One region of the Kitasatospora sp. NPDC001603 genome, then DNA from elsewhere that is predicted to be linked to it. Evidence: riboswitches for the same ligand, from Rfam matches in the RefSeq annotation. Region 1 holds a riboswitch; each other region holds the start of a gene.
What was found. A riboswitch is a leader RNA that binds a small molecule or an ion and turns the genes downstream of it on or off. The one in region 1 is predicted to bind cyclic di-AMP.
Positions count from the first base shown of each region.

Region 2: another riboswitch for cyclic di-AMP. It lies ahead of ABT263_RS16700 (glycoside hydrolase family 16 protein); the one in region 1 lies ahead of ABT263_RS16805 (M23 family metallopeptidase).
Region 3: another riboswitch for cyclic di-AMP. It lies ahead of ABT263_RS34650 (transglycosylase family protein); the one in region 1 lies ahead of ABT263_RS16805 (M23 family metallopeptidase).

Region 1 is NZ_JBEPAA010000023.1:24,378-29,135, forward strand. Features, by position in the region: gene ABT263_RS16800 (hypothetical protein) at 1-162, shown strand, start outside; gene ABT263_RS16805 (M23 family metallopeptidase) at 234-1,094, opposite strand; cyclic di-AMP (ydaO/yuaA leader) riboswitch at 1,107-1,265, opposite strand; gene ABT263_RS16810 (YiaA/YiaB family inner membrane protein) at 1,510-1,800, shown strand; gene ABT263_RS16815 (alpha/beta fold hydrolase) at 1,928-2,755, shown strand; gene ABT263_RS16820 (TetR/AcrR family transcriptional regulator) at 2,942-3,511, shown strand; gene ABT263_RS16825 (SpoIIE family protein phosphatase) at 3,755-4,758, shown strand, end outside.
Region 2 is NZ_JBEPAA010000022.1:106,272-111,029, reverse strand. Features, by position in the region: gene ABT263_RS16700 (glycoside hydrolase family 16 protein) at 1-776, opposite strand, end outside; cyclic di-AMP (ydaO/yuaA leader) riboswitch at 781-905, opposite strand; gene ABT263_RS16695 (MoaF-related domain-containing protein) at 1,351-1,680, shown strand; gene ABT263_RS16690 (alpha/beta hydrolase) at 1,750-2,892, opposite strand; gene ABT263_RS16685 (TetR family transcriptional regulator) at 3,181-3,801, opposite strand; gene ABT263_RS16680 (SDR family NAD(P)-dependent oxidoreductase) at 4,281-4,758, shown strand, end outside.
Region 3 is NZ_JBEPAA010000096.1:16,717-21,474, forward strand. Features, by position in the region: gene ABT263_RS34645 (hypothetical protein) at 1-616, opposite strand, end outside; cyclic di-AMP (ydaO/yuaA leader) riboswitch at 1,043-1,167, shown strand; gene ABT263_RS34650 (transglycosylase family protein) at 1,154-2,458, shown strand; gene ABT263_RS34655 (hypothetical protein) at 2,633-2,833, shown strand; gene ABT263_RS34660 (LacI family DNA-binding transcriptional regulator) at 2,893-3,912, opposite strand; gene ABT263_RS34665 (glycoside hydrolase family 13 protein) at 3,938-4,758, opposite strand, start outside.

The DNA of each region.
Region 1 (4,758 bases):
GCGTACCTGGCGCAGCTGCCCGGGGCACCCGGCGAGGCGGAGGACGCCGGGGAGTACGGGGACGACGAGCCCGGGGACGAGTACGGCTACGCGCCCGGGGACGGGCACGGGCACGGGTCCGCCGACCGGCCGGGCGGGGCCGGCGCGGCCGCCGGGGCCTGAGACGCGACGGTGCCCCGGCCGTCGTGACGACGACCGGGGCACCGCGGCGGGCTGTCAGAAGGCGACGCCGGTCAGGGCGTCACGCCGCGCTGCTCGAACCAGCTCTCCGGGTCGACCGGGGCACCGCCGCCGGGGCGGACCTCCAGGTGCAGGTGCGGGCCGGTGACGTTGCCGGTGGCCCCCACCTTGCCGAGCTGCTGGCCGGGGACGACCTTGCCGGAGCCCTTGATGATCGAGGAGAGGTGGCAGTACCAGATCTCGGTGCCGTCGGGCAGCGTCTCGACGATCCGGTAGCCGTACGACCCGGCCCAGCCGGCCGAGGTGATGGTGCCCTGGCCGACCGCGTAGACCGGGGTGCCGGTGTCGGCGGCGAAGTCCAGGCCGGTGTGCAGGTGGGCCCAGTAGGAGGCGCTCTGGCCGTAGTGGGCCGAGAGGTGGTAGTCGCGCACCGGCAGCTCGATGGCGGCGAGCTTGGCCTTCTCGGCCTCCTCCGCGGCCCGCTTGGCCTCCTGCTGCTGGGCCGCGCGCTTGACCTCGGCCTCCTTGGCGGCCTGCAGGCGGGCGCCCTCCTCGGCGGCGGTGCGCTGGCTGTCCGCCTGCTGCTGGATCCGGGCGGCGAGCGCGAGGCCCGGGTCCGCGGCGAGCGCGACCGGGGTCTCGTCCGGGACCTCGACGGCGGGGGCGGCGGCCGGGGTGGCGGAGGCGAAGCCGGTCGCACCGAGGGTGGCGGCCACGGCGGTGACGCCGAGCAGCGGGGCGGTGCCGCGGGTCTGACGGGGCATCCGGTGCCGGTTGCTGTCGGGGGCCTGCGGCCCGGTCTCGACGCCGGACCCGCCGAACTCGCCCGGGTGGGCGGGCGGCCAGGGGTGGTCGAGCAGCTGGGTGCCGGCGGGGGAGCCGGGCAGGTGTGCCGGAGAGTGCGACGACGCCACGGAGGCGCGCTCCTTTCCTTCCTTCGCGCCTACCGGGTTAGCTGACGGGTTCGGAGCAGGAAGGTCTCCTACGGCTGGGCCTGGGCCCGGCCGATTCACCCCAAGGAACATGGTTCCCCGGCTCCCTGGCCTGCCCGGAGGCCGGCCGGCGGGATTAGGCGACGGCGCACGGTGCCGTCTGGGTACGGCGTTACGAACCGCGCTGCGTTATCAAACGTTAATCCTAGGAGCCTCTGATTCCAAGCCGTCCGTTCGGGACAGCCGGATACTACCCGGACGGTACGTGACCTGATGGGCGATTTGGGCGGATCGACGGCACCTGACACTACCGAACGTGAGGGGACGTCAACGAACGGCCCCCCACTTGAGTACTCCTACTCATGTGCGGCGCTCCCGGCGCGGCCATCCTGGCGCCATGAACGCACCGATGCAGTCACGCACCACGGCCGCGTACCACCTCCAGGCCGTCCTCTCCTTCGCCCTCTCCGGCAGCGCCCTCGCCGTCGGCATCGCCTATCTGCCGGTCGGCGGCTGGACCCGCGCCTTCCTCGCGGTCGGCCTGCTCTACACCGTCACCTCCGCCTTCACCCTGGCCAAGGTGATCCGGGACCGGCAGGAGACCAACGAGATCGTCACCCGGGTGGACCAGGCGCGGCTGGAGAAGCTGCTCGCCGAGCACGACCCGTTCAAGGTGGAGGGGGTCTGAGCCGCGGCACCGGGGCCACCCCGGGGTCCGGCCGGGTCGAGGGCTTGACGGCTAAGGCTATTAGCCTTAGCTTTATGGCTATCGGCGCAACGCCGACAGCCCGTCCCCGCGGACCGAGGAGGCCCCCATGCCCGGCACCTTCACCCCCAGCACCCAGTACCTCGACCTCCCCGGCGGCCGGCTGGCCTTCGACGACACCGAGCAGGGCGACGGCGCCCCCCTCGTCCTGCTCCCCGGGATGCTCGACAGCCGTGCCGCGTACCGGCACCTGCGCCCGCTGCTGGTGGCCGCGGGCCACCGGGTGATCACCCTAGACCTGCGCGGGTTCGGCGAGTCCTCGATCGCCTGGGACGACTACACGCCGGCCGCGATCGCCACCGACGTCCTCGCCCTGCTGGACCACCTCGGCATCGACCGCGCCACGCTGGTCGGCAACTCCTACGCCGGTGCGACGGTGGTCAAGGTGGCCGGGGACGCGCCGGAGCGGGTGGCCGGGATCGTCCTGGTGGACGCCTTCGTCGAGAACCCGCCGCCGAACGCGCTGCAGCGCGCGATGTTCGGCGTGATGGGCGTCCTGCTGGTGCACTCGCCCGCGTTCTGGGGCCTCTACCACCGCAAGATGGCGTACCCCGGTCCCAAGCCGGCCGACTTCGACGCCTACGTGGACGGACTGGTCGCCGCGATGCGCACGCCGGGCCGCAAGCAGGCCACCCGGGGCTACGTGCGCGGGGACTCCGCGCCGAACGGCTGGACCGCCGCCGTGAGCTGCCCGGCGCTGGTCCTGATGGGCACCAAGGACCCCGACTTCCCCGACCCCGAGCTGGTCGCCGACCGGCAGGCCACCGCGCTGAACGGCCGCAAGGTGATGATCGAGGGCTCCGGGCACTACCCGATGGCCGACCGGCCGCAGGCCACCGCCGACGCCCTGCTGCCCTTCCTCGCCGAGCTGGCCTGAGCCCGCCCCTTCCTCGCCGAGCCGGCCCGAGCCCGCCCCTTCCTCGCCGAGCCGGCCCGAGCCCGCCCGCTACCTCGCCGCGCCGGCCTGAGCCCGCCCCTTCCTCGCCGAGCCGGCCCGAGCCCGCCCGCTACCTCGCCGCGCCGGCCTGAGCCCGCCCGCTACCTCGCCCACGGAGACCGCACCATGCCCCGAGTCGGACTGACCCCCGAGCAGGTCGTCGACCACGCCCTCGCCCTCATCGACGAACAGGGCCCCGAGGCCCTCACCCTGGCCGCCGTCGCCGGACGGGCCCAGGTGGCCACCCCCTCGCTGTACAAGCACGTCACCGGCGGACTCGCCGAGCTGCGCCGGCTGATCGCCGTCCGGGTCACCGAGGAACTCGCCGACCGGCTCGCCGAGGCCGCCGTCGGCCGCGGCGGGGACGACGCCGTCGCCGCCGTCCTGCGGGCCTACCACGGCTACGCCACCGAGTACCCGCACCGGTACGCCGCGCTGCCGCAGGCCCCGCAGCCGGACGACGACCTGGCCAGGGCGGGCGGCCGGCTGGTCGCGGTGATCCTCGCGGTGCTCCGCGGCTACGGGCTGGAGGGCTCCGAGGCCGTCCACGCCGCCCGGACCGTCCGCTCGGTCGCCCACGGCTTCGCCTCGCTGTCGATCGGCGGCGGGTTCCAGCTCGCCGAGAACCTCTCCGACACCCAGGACCGCCTGATCACCCTCCTCACCGGCGGCCTCCGGAACTGGCCCGGGGCCTGAACCCCGCCCCCACCGCGCGCCCGGGCTCCGTGAGTTCGCCCGGCCGGGCGCCGCACCCGGCGCACCCCGCGCGGCGGGCCGGCCGGACCACGGCGGACCACCCGGTCGGAGCGGCCGGGCAGGGCACGCCCGGCGTCCGCACCCCGGCACCGGTGCGCCGTCCGGGTCACCCTTCACCGGCATCGGAAATGAGGTATGAAGAATTGGGTGCCCGACAAGGCGACGGAAAGGCCGGGAAACCCCATGGACCTGACCTCACCGTGGCTTCCCCCCTCCGAGGACGAGAGCCGGGCCCCGCGCAGCAGCCCCACCGCGCGCAGCGCGATGCGCTGTGTCCGGTTACTGCTCGGCTGCACCACCGCCGCCGAACTCCTCGGGACCGTGCTCGCCGAGGGCCCGGGCTGGATCACCGGTGAGGGCTCCGCGCTCTACCTGCTGGACAGCGCCGGAATGCTCCGGCTCACCGCCTCGCACGGCCTGCCCGACTGGGTCCACGAGCGCTACGGCGTCATCGATCCGGCGAGCGAGCTGCCCGCCGCGATGGCCCTGCGACTGCGCCGCCCGTACCTGCTCAGTCCGGAGCGCACCAGCGTCGACTATCCCCACCGCAATGCCGGCATGGGCACCGGAATGGTCGCGCTGATCGCCCTGCCGATGATCGTCGACGAACGGCCGATCGGCGTGCTCGCCCTCGCCCTCGCCCACCGGGGCACCGTCCCCCGCCGCGATCTGGACGTGCTGGAGACGCTCGGCGACGCCTGCGCCCACCGGCTCGCCCATCTGCTCGACAGCGCGCGGGCGGGGGCCCGCCCGGCCGGGACGGCCCACCCGGGGCCCGGCGGCGAGGCCGGTACGGACGGGCGGGCCGCCGCACTGGCCCACCCGATGCTCTCGCTCGCCGTCCGGTCCGCCGGGCACGGCGCCTTCGAGCGCGATCTGGTGACCGGCGAGACCTTCTGGGACGCCACCGCCTACCGGCTGGTCGACCGCCCCGTGCCGCCCGGCGGCCCGCCCACCGCACCCGACCTGGACGGGCTGGTCCACCCCGAGGACCTCCCGGACGTCCAGGCCGCCCTCGCCGAGGCGCTCGCCACCGGCGGCCCGTACCGGATCGAGTACCGGGTGCCGCGCCGCGACGGCGGTGTGATCCGGATCGAGGAGACCGGCGAGGTGATGCTGGACGTGCACCGCCGGCCGGTCCGGGTCGCCGGGCTGCTGGCCGACCGGGACCGCGCGGGCGCCCCCGC
Region 2 (4,758 bases), on a different contig from region 1:
GCGCCCGGCTTGGCGGTGAAGGTGGCGACGCCGCCGGCCACCGAGACGTTGTTCTTGTTCAACCAGTCGAGCTTGTTGTCGTCCGGGTTGTGGTTGCCGTAGTGGTAGGCGCTGCTCTTGTCGCCCGTCCAGCGCGAACCGTAGGCGATCGGGCCGTTGAACTCGTCCGACCAGGTCAGCGACTTCCCGGCGACCGGGGCGCCGGTGGCCGGGGCGCCGGTGGCCGGGGTCGACGGGGTGGCGGTCGCGGTGGGCGTCGGCGTCGGGGTGGGCTTGGGGGTGGCGGTCGGGCTCGGGGTGGGCGCGACGGTCGCGTCGGAGACCGCGAGCTGGCGCGAGGGCAGGTTGTGCCAGGCACCGCCGAGGTCCTGCCAGAAGCCGAACTGGGTGTACGTCCCGGCGGGCAGGGTTCGGGCACCGGTGGTGATCGACAGGCCGCTGGGGCAGATCTGCGCGTTGGAGACGTTGCCGGGGAAGTCGAGGTTGTGCCCGGCCGCGTCGCGGACGCCGACCCCGACGGTCCTGGCCGTGAAGCAGGACGAGGAGTGGACGGTCAGCGCGGCCGTGGTGGCCTTGCCCGCGACCATGGTGGCCGGGGCGAGCCGGTCCTGGGTGACGGTCGGCGCGGTGGCCGCCTGGGCGCCGGTGAGCGCCGGGACGCCGAGCAGGCCGGCGCCGCTGATGGCGAGCGCTCCGGTGGCGGCGAAGGCGGCCTTGCGGCCTCGGTGGGAGGGGCGGGCGTGGCGCGGCGTCGCGCGCCGGGCAGGCTGCTGCATGGCGGTGTCCTCTGTAGACGCCTGCGAGGTGAGCTGTCGGGTTCGGGCTGAGGTTGCCCGGCCGCCTGTGGGAGCGGCTTCACCCCTAGCCTCGGTCCGCACGCGCGGGCGCGTGGGCCGGGCACTGACCTGGGTCCCCCGCTCCCGTCCGCTGCGGTGCTCGACTGCCGACCGGCGGGTGGACAGGACTCGGCGTCCCGACGGCGGGGTCCGCGAAGACGGACTCGTGCAGGCTAGGCAGGCCGCTCGAATGTCGACAAGCCGACAGGGGGTGTTGTCGCGCAGCTCACAGTGGGAGCCGTCCGGAGTGGATCAAGTCACCGGGGAAGTTGATCAGTTGGAGGCGGGGCGGGGCGTGGGGCGGCGGCCGGGGCGGCCGAGGGGGTCGGCGGCGGGCCGGCGAGCGGGTGGCGGAGGTCCGGCCGGGGTGGGCGCGGCGCCGGGGCGGGCGCGGCGCCGGCCCGGTGTCCGCTCCGTGGCCGGGTGCCCGCATGTCCGCCGCGAAGGTCGGCCGGTCGGATAGGTTGGGAGTCCAGCCGTACCGCACAGACGAGAGACGAGGACCCGCTCCGCCATGACCGCGCCCCTGCCCGCCTTCGCCGGCCGTACCTACCTCTTCCAGGTCGACAACGGCGCGGCCTTCCGCAACGCCTACTCGCCCGACGGCAAGCGGCTGCGCTGGGAGGGCCTCGGCGAGTCGGCGGGTCAGTGGGAGGACGTCGCGCTGCACATCGCCGAGATCGGGCCGGAGCTGTACTTCGTCAGCTGGACCGAGCAGAGCGGCATCACCGTCAGCCACGTGATGGACCTCGGCAGGCTGACGGTGCGCGCGTTCTGGACGTACGAGGGCGAGGGCGGCCGGGTCGGCGAGCTGCACACCGGGACCCTGGAGCCGGTGGCCTGAGACCGGTCCGGGGCCGCCGCGCGCGCTGGTATCCGGGCGTGCTGGCCGGGCGGGCGGGCCCGGCGGCGGTCAGACCGTGTGGCTCGGCACCTTGAGGTGCTGGGAGAGCCACTCCAGCGAGGACGGCAGCAGCCTGCTCCAGGTCTCGAAGTTGTGGCCGCCGGTCTTCATCATGCTGTAGGAGACCTTCATGGGCGCGTGCGCGGCCGCCACGAAGGCCTCGGTGTCCCGGCGGTAGTCGCCGTCGCCCTCCCTGGTCCCGGCCAGCAGGACGGACACCTCGGGCTGCGGCAGGTTCTTCAGCCGCCACATCAGGTCCGCCTCGTTGCGACGCTGCTGGCTGCCCCGGAAGAGGTCGCCGGTGGTCGGGTCGTCGGCGGCCTGGTAGTAGCCGGAGAGCGAGACGGCGGTCGGGAAGACCTCCGGGTGCCGCATGGCGAGCTTGAGGGCGCAGTAGCCGCCGGTCGAGTTGCCCATGAAGCCCCAGGCCTGCGGGTCCGAGGAGACCCGGTAGGTCGCCTGGATCGCGGCCGGGACGTCCTTGGTGAAGTACGTCTCCGACTGCGCGCCACCCGGGATGTCCTCGCACTCGGTGTCCTGCGGGAGTGCGGGCGAGGGGCGCATCAGCACCATCACGGTCGGCTGCATCCGACCCTCCTGGAGCAGCTTGAGCGCCGCGCCCGGGTAGTTCAGCCGGGTCACCAGGTTCTTCGCGATCCCGGGGAAGCCGGTGCTCACGATCACCGCCGGGAACTGCTTCTGCGCGTACTCCGGCTGGAAGTACTGCGGCGGCAGGTAGACGTACCCGTCGGTGGAGAGCCGGGTGCCGGCGCCGTCGATCCGGACCTCGCGGATCTCGCCGGACTGCTTGGGGTCGCGACCGAGCGCCCCGCCGCCCTGGACCGACGCGTGCCCGATGGTCTCCACCTGGAGGCGCCCGGAGGCGTCCGCCTTGTTCTGGATGACGACCGGGCCGTTGTCGCCGGTGCCGAGCAGATCGTCCCAACTACTGTAGAAGGCGAAGTAGTTGTTGGCCACCAGGCCCAGCGCGGCGAGCACGGTGAGCTGGGTGGCGAGCAGCGCGCCGATCCGGCCGAGCACCGCCTGCCAGGTCGTCTTCGACAGTCTCGGCCACAGCCAGACCGTGCCGGCCATCATCACGACGGCGATCAATACGGTCAGCGCCAGCACCTTGTGGCTCGTCAGACCCATGTCCTACTTGCTCCCACGCCTCGAACTCCCCCGCCCCCGTTGTCAGGACAACTGTCAGGACAACCGGAACGGCCGCCCCGGTTCCCCCGTCCACCACGGAAGCCACCACCGAGGCGCGATCAACAACCCTAGCGGCCCGCCGGGCCCCCGTGGACCCGCCGACCAGCGGGTATAGCGGCCGGGGCGGTGCCGGAACCGCGGGAGAGCGGGCTGGCACGAGCGGAGTGGCGGGCGATGTGGCCGGCGCCGCGGCCGGCGCTGTGGCGGGTGGGCCGGGCTGAGGTCGCCTCAGCTGACGCTGCTCCAGAGGCGCAGACCGGCGGTCAGTTCGCGCATGCACCGGGCGCCCAGCTCCTGGGGCGAACCGGGCCCGGCGGCGGGGGCGTCGGAGAAGGCCCACTCCTCCAGGGCCACCCGGATGGCGGTGGTCGCGGCGGCGGCCGCGAGCCGGATCTCCAGCTCGTCGGTGCCCCGGGGGCAGCGGGCGGTGAGCACCGCGCGCAGCCGCTCCTCCGAGTCGGCGTGCACCCGCTGCCAGACCGAGTCGAGCCGGGGATCGCGCAGCAGGTCGCGGGTCCAGTGCATGGCCTCCACGGCCGGAGTGTCGGATGGCGTCAGCGACTCGACCGCCGAACGCTCCAGCGCCTCGCGGACCGGCAGATCGGCCGAGCTCTCCGCGAAGAGCAGCACCCAGCGCCGGCCGCCGGCCGCCAGCAGCGGGGCGACGGCGTCCTCCTTCACGGAGAAGTAGCGGTAGAAGGTGCGCACCGAGATGCCGGAGGCGAGCGCGATCTCCTCGGCGGTGGTCGCCTCGGCCCCGCGCTCGGCGAAGAGCGCGGCGGCGGTACGGGCGATCTCCAGCCGGGTGGTGTCACGGCGGCGCTGGTTCAGGGTAGGGCGTCCGATCACGGCACTCAGCGTACGCGGACCGACGCACCTGGTGGCGCGACGTGCCGGGATGGCGTGTTGTGCCAGGAAGGCGTGTCGCGCCGGAGTGGCGTGACACGCCCGGGTGGCGGGACGTGCCGGGATGGCGTGTTGTGCCAGGAAGGCGTGTCGCGCCGGAGTGGCGTGACACGCCCGGGTGGCGGGACATGCCGGGGTGACGTGTTGTGCCAGGACGGCGTGACACGCACGGATGGCGCGGCGTGCCGTGATGGCGTGTCGCGTCAAAGTGGCGTGACACGCCCAGGTGGCGCGGCGTGCCGTGGTGGCGCGGGCGCACCTCGGCGGCGTTCCGCACCGGGCGGTCAGCGGTATGACCGTCGAGCCGAACCGGTATGGCACATCGTGCCACTTTGGCCCGCCACGACTCATTGGCACGATGTGCCACTTCGGCGTACCGTGTCAATCGAGGTCGCGAGACCACGAACGAACGGAGAACCACCATGGAGCGCTTCAGCGGACGGAACGTCCTGATCACCGGCGGCGGCTCGGGCATCGGCCGGGCCACCGTGCACCGGATCCTCGCCGAGGGCGGGCGGGTCGTCGCGGTCGACGTCAACGAGGACGGCCTGAAGGCCACCCTGGACCGGGCGACCGGTGACGGGACCGCCGACCGGTTGACGACCTCGGTCGTGGACATCTCGGACGAGGCCGCCGTCCGCGCGGGCGTGGCCGAGGCGGTGGCCGGGCTCGGCGGGCTCGACGTCCTGGTCAACGCGGCCGGGATCCTGCGTTCCTCGCACACCCACGAGACCAGCCTGGAGTTCTGGAACACGCTGATCGCGGTCAACCTGACCGGCACCTTCCTGATGACCCGCGAGGCGCTGCCGGCCCTGCTCGCCGGTGGGCGGGGCGTGGTGGTGAACTTCAGCTCCACCTCCGCGACCTTCGCGCACCCCTACATGGCCGCGTACGCCGCGA
Region 3 (4,758 bases), on a different contig from region 1:
CCAGCCGCAGGTACCCGGCGCCGGTGACCCAGAGGCCGACGTCGGTGTCGACCACCTTCATGCCGTCCCCCCGGAAGCGCCGCTCGTCGACGGCGGGGAAGCGCACGGTGTGCACGGCGGCGCCCTCGGGGGCGAGCGCGAGGGTGCCGCGGATCTCGACGTTGCCCGCGGCGGCGAGGGTGAGGCTGCGGTCGGCGGCGAAGGTGAGCGCACCGCCCGGCTCGACCAGCAGCGAGCCGATCGCGGCGTCGGCGTCGAGCAGCACCCGGTCGGTGATCCGGACGGCACTCTGCGGTCCGGGGACCCGGCCGCCCCAGCCGGCCGGGTCCGACCAGGGGCGGCCGCCCTGGTCGGGGGTGGGTGCGGGGGCGGCTCCGGCGGTGGGCTGCCCGGGCGCGGCCGTGCCCCCGGCGGGGGCGCCCTCGGTGGCACCCCCGGGCGTCCCGGGGGGCGACGCGGCGCCGTGCCCGTGCCCCGCGGCCGGGTCCGCTCCCGGCCCCGTGGCGGAGCCCTCCGCGGCGGCGACGGGCGAGGAGCGGCCGTCCAGGGAGCGCCGCAGTGCCTCCTCGCCGCCGACCGCCGCGAAGACCGTGCCGACGGCGAGCCAGCGCAGCATCGTCCGCCGGGGCAGGGGAGTTCGGGGCTCGGCCGGCGGGATGTCCGCTCTGCGGTGTTTTGCCCGGCGGTGCGTTCCACGCGGCCGCTCGGCCGGCGCACCGGCCTCCGGACCCTCGTCCATGACCATCGCTGCGAAGCCCTCCCCCCAGACGGCCGCGTCGGTCCTGATGCCCTGAAGCATAGGCAGTTGCCGTTACTCCGACGGGCGTTGCTCGAAATCGGTCATTTCTGATCATGGTGGACAGCCATTTAGCACGCTCTTCATAAACTGTGATGGCCGTCACACATGTTTGCGGTTTGAACTTAAGTCTGCTTAACGTGCTCCCCGTTCGTGGCCACACGGACCCAGCCCACCCGCAACGCCGAGTCCTGCCGTCGGGTGCGCTGGCAGCGCAGAACGCACCACGGCAGGAGCGGGGGAACCACAGGTAAGTCGCCCGGGACCGGTTCGTACCGGTTCGGGGCTAGGGGTGAAGCCGCGTCCACAGCGCGGCCGGGCAACTCCAGCCCGAATCCGACAGCTCACCTCGCAGGCGTGGGAGAGGACCGCGTCACCATGCTGCCCACCAACGGCACCCGCCTGTCCGGCCGCACCCGCCGAGCGATCGCCACCCTCGGCGTCGTCGGTATCGGCCTCACCATCCCCTGCCTCACCGCCGGCTCCGCCTCGGCCGCCTCGGTCGCCACCTGGGACAAGGTCGCCCAGTGCGAGAGCACCGGCAACTGGAGCATCAACACCGGCAACGGCTTCTACGGCGGCCTCCAGTTCACCAACTCCACCTGGGCGGCGTTCGGCGGCACCAGCTACGCCGCGCGTGCCGACCTCGCCACCAAGGACCAGCAGATCGCGGTCGCCGAGAAGGTGCTCGCCGTCCAGGGCCCCGGCGCCTGGCCCGTCTGCTCCGTCCAGGCCGGTCTGACCAAGGGCGGCACCCCGGCCGCCGTCGACACCGCGACCGCCGCCAAGCCGGCCGCCCCGAAGGCCGCCCCGGCCCCGGCGCAGACCCCCGCCCCCGCCGCCAAGCCGGCCGCGCCCAAGGCCGCCCCGAAGGCCGCCGAGACCCCGGCCGCCGCCGACTCCGCCCAGCAGTCGCAGGGCCGGAACTGGCAGCAGTACCGCCAGGACACGCAGGCCTCCTCCGACTACACCGTGGTCGCGGGCGACTGGCTCTCCTCGATCGCCGACAAGAACAACGTCCAGGGCGGCTGGGAGCGGCTCTACGAGCTCAACCGCGGCACCCTCGGCGACGGCCCGCACGTCATCTACCCGGGCCAGCACCTGAGCCTGGGCGACCGCGCGAAGACCCGGGCCTCGGACGAGTCCGGCCAGGGCTTCGACTGGTTCAACCGCTCCTCGGGCGCCACCGGCAAGGCCGACGGCTCCACCGCGACCGCCACCAAGCCGGCCGCGCAGACCCAGGCTCCGGCCGCCAAGCCCGCCGCCCAGGCGTCGGCCGAGGCGCCGGCCCAGGCCGCCACCGGCAGCATGGCCGCCGCGGTCTCCTTCGCCCAGTCGAAGGTCGGCCAGGCCTACGTCTACGGCGGTACCGGCAACGGCGGTTGGGACTGCTCCGGCCTGACCCAGGCCGCGCTGCGCGCCGCGGGCGTCTCCGTCCCGCGGGTCGCCGCCGACCAGGCCGCCGCCAGCACCCACGTCTCGCTGGACGCCCTCAAGGCCGGCGACCTGCTGTTCTGGTCCAACAACGGCCAGGACTCGGGCGTCTACCACGTCGCGCTCTACATCGGCGACGGCAAGTACGTCGAGGCCGCCAACCCGAGCGTGGGCGTGCGGACCCAGACCATCGCCAACTGGGCCCCGGACTTCGCCGGCCGGGTCTGATCCCGCGCGCGGTCCGCACGCGGTCCGCGCCGTCCGCCGCAGCCCCCGGGGAGAGTCTGGTCGCTCCTCCCCGGGGGCTCCGGCACGCCCGCGCGCGGGACGGCGCGGGCCCGGGCATGGCCAAACCTCGGCCCGGGCGGGCATGCTGCTGCTCCGCACCCGAGGAGGAGTCACATGGCCCAGGTCACCGTCACGCTCGACGCCAATCTCGCGATCGACGCGATGATGCTCTCCGGCACCAGGAACCCGCAGGACGCGGTGGAGCTGATCCTGCGCGACTACCTCGCCCGGGGGCGGCGCACCGAGAGCCGGACCGGCGAGGCCGCCGACGGGCAGCGGACCGGGCAGCAGCGCCCGACCGCGCAGGAGGGCTGAGGGCGGACAGGACGGGGCCCCGGAGGACTGGATCGTCCTCCGGGGCCCCGGTCGTCGTCTCAGCGGGCGCAGGCGCCCGTGGAACCGCGCATCACCAGCTCCGGCTGGAACATGAACTCACCGCGCTGGGCGGCGTTCGCGCCGACCTCCTCCAGCAGGGCGTCGACGGCGGCGGTGGCCATCGCCTCGACCGGCTGGCGGATGGTGGTCAGCGGCGGCTCGGTGAAAGCTATCAGCGGCGAGTCGTCGAACCCGACCACCGAGACGTCCTGCGGCACGGACAGCCCCCGCTGGCGCACCGCGCGGATCGCGCCGAGCGCCATCATGTCGCTGCCGCAGACGATCGCCGTACAGCCCTTGTCGAGCAGTGCGCCGGCCGCCGCGTGCCCGCCCTCCACGCTGAACAGCGTGTGGTGGACGAGCTCCCGGGCCTGCTCCTCGGTCCGGCCGAGGACCTCCCGCAGGGCCGCCGTGAAGCCCTCGATCTTCCGCAGCACCGGGACGTACCGCTTCTGCCCGACCGCGAGGCCGATCCGCTCGTGGCCGAGCTCGGCCAGGTGCTGGACGGCCATCCACATCGCGGCCCGGTCGTCCGGCGAGATGAACGGCGCGTCGATCTTCTCGCTGAAGCCGTTGATCAGGACGAACGGCACCTGCCGGCCGGTCAGCCGGGCGTACCGGTCGTGGTCGGCGGTGGTGTCCGCGTGCAGGCCGGAGACGAACACGATGCCCGCCACGCCCCGGTCGACCAGCATCTCCACCAGTTCGTCCTCGGTGGAGCCGCCGGGCGTCTGGGTGCAGAGCACCGGGGTGTACCCGTGCCGGCTCAGCACCTGCTCGATCACCTGGGCCAGCGCGGGGAAGATCGGGTTGCTCAGTTCCGGGGTGATCAGCCCGATCAGTCCCGCACTGCGCTGGCGCAGCCTGGTCGGCCGCTCGTAGCCGAGCACGTCCAGCGCCGCCAGCACGGTCTGCCGGGTGGCGGCGGAAACGTTCGCCTTGCCGTTGAGTACGCGGGAGACGGTGGCTTCGCTGACCCCCGCCTGCGCCGCGATGTCTGATAGTCGCGCCGTAGTCACGGTCCCAGAGCCTATTGCAACCACGTCAGACCGCCCACCAGTCGGTGCTGTCCGGTCCGAGAACCGCTTCGCCGCCGGCGCCGGCGGCCTCCGGCGCGGCGTCCGCGGAGGACAGCAGCAGCCGGCCCGGCACGGGTATCCGCACCGGCTCGGCGGTGGTGTTCACCGTGCAGACGAAGGAGCCGCGGCGGAAGACCAGGGTGCCCTCGGGGCTCGCCAGCCACTCGACCCCGGTGCCGGCGCCCAGCCCGGACTGCTCCCGGCGGATGGCCAGCGCGCTGCGGTAGAGCTCCAGGGTCGACGTCGGGTCACCGGTCTGCGCCTCGACGCTGAGCCCGGCCCACTCGGCCGGCTGCGGCAGCCAGCTGGGGCCGCCGGGGGTCGGGCCGAAGCCGTACGGGGCCTCGGTGCCGGACCACGGGATCGGCACCCGGCAGCCGTCGCGGTAGCCGTCCTGGCCGGCCTTGCGGAAGAAGGACGGGTCCTGGCGGACCTCGTCGGGCAGGTCGGTGACGTCCGGCAGGCCGAGCTCCTCGCCCTGGTAGACGTACGCCGAGCCGGGCAGCGCGAGCATCAGCAGGGTGGCGGCGCGGGCCCGGCGCAGGCCGAGCGCGCGGTCGCCGGGGGTGCGGATCTGGGTGCCCAGGCCCGGCGGGTTGGCGAACCGGGTGCTGTGCCGGGTGACGTCGTGGTTCGAGAGCACCCAGGTGGCGGGGGCGTCGACCGGGCGCATCGAGTCGAGCGACAGGTCGATCACCGAGCGCAGCTCGGCGGCGTCCCAGGAGGTGCCCAGGTACTGGAAGTTGAAGGCCTGGTGCAGCTCGTCGGGGCGCACGTAGTTGGCGG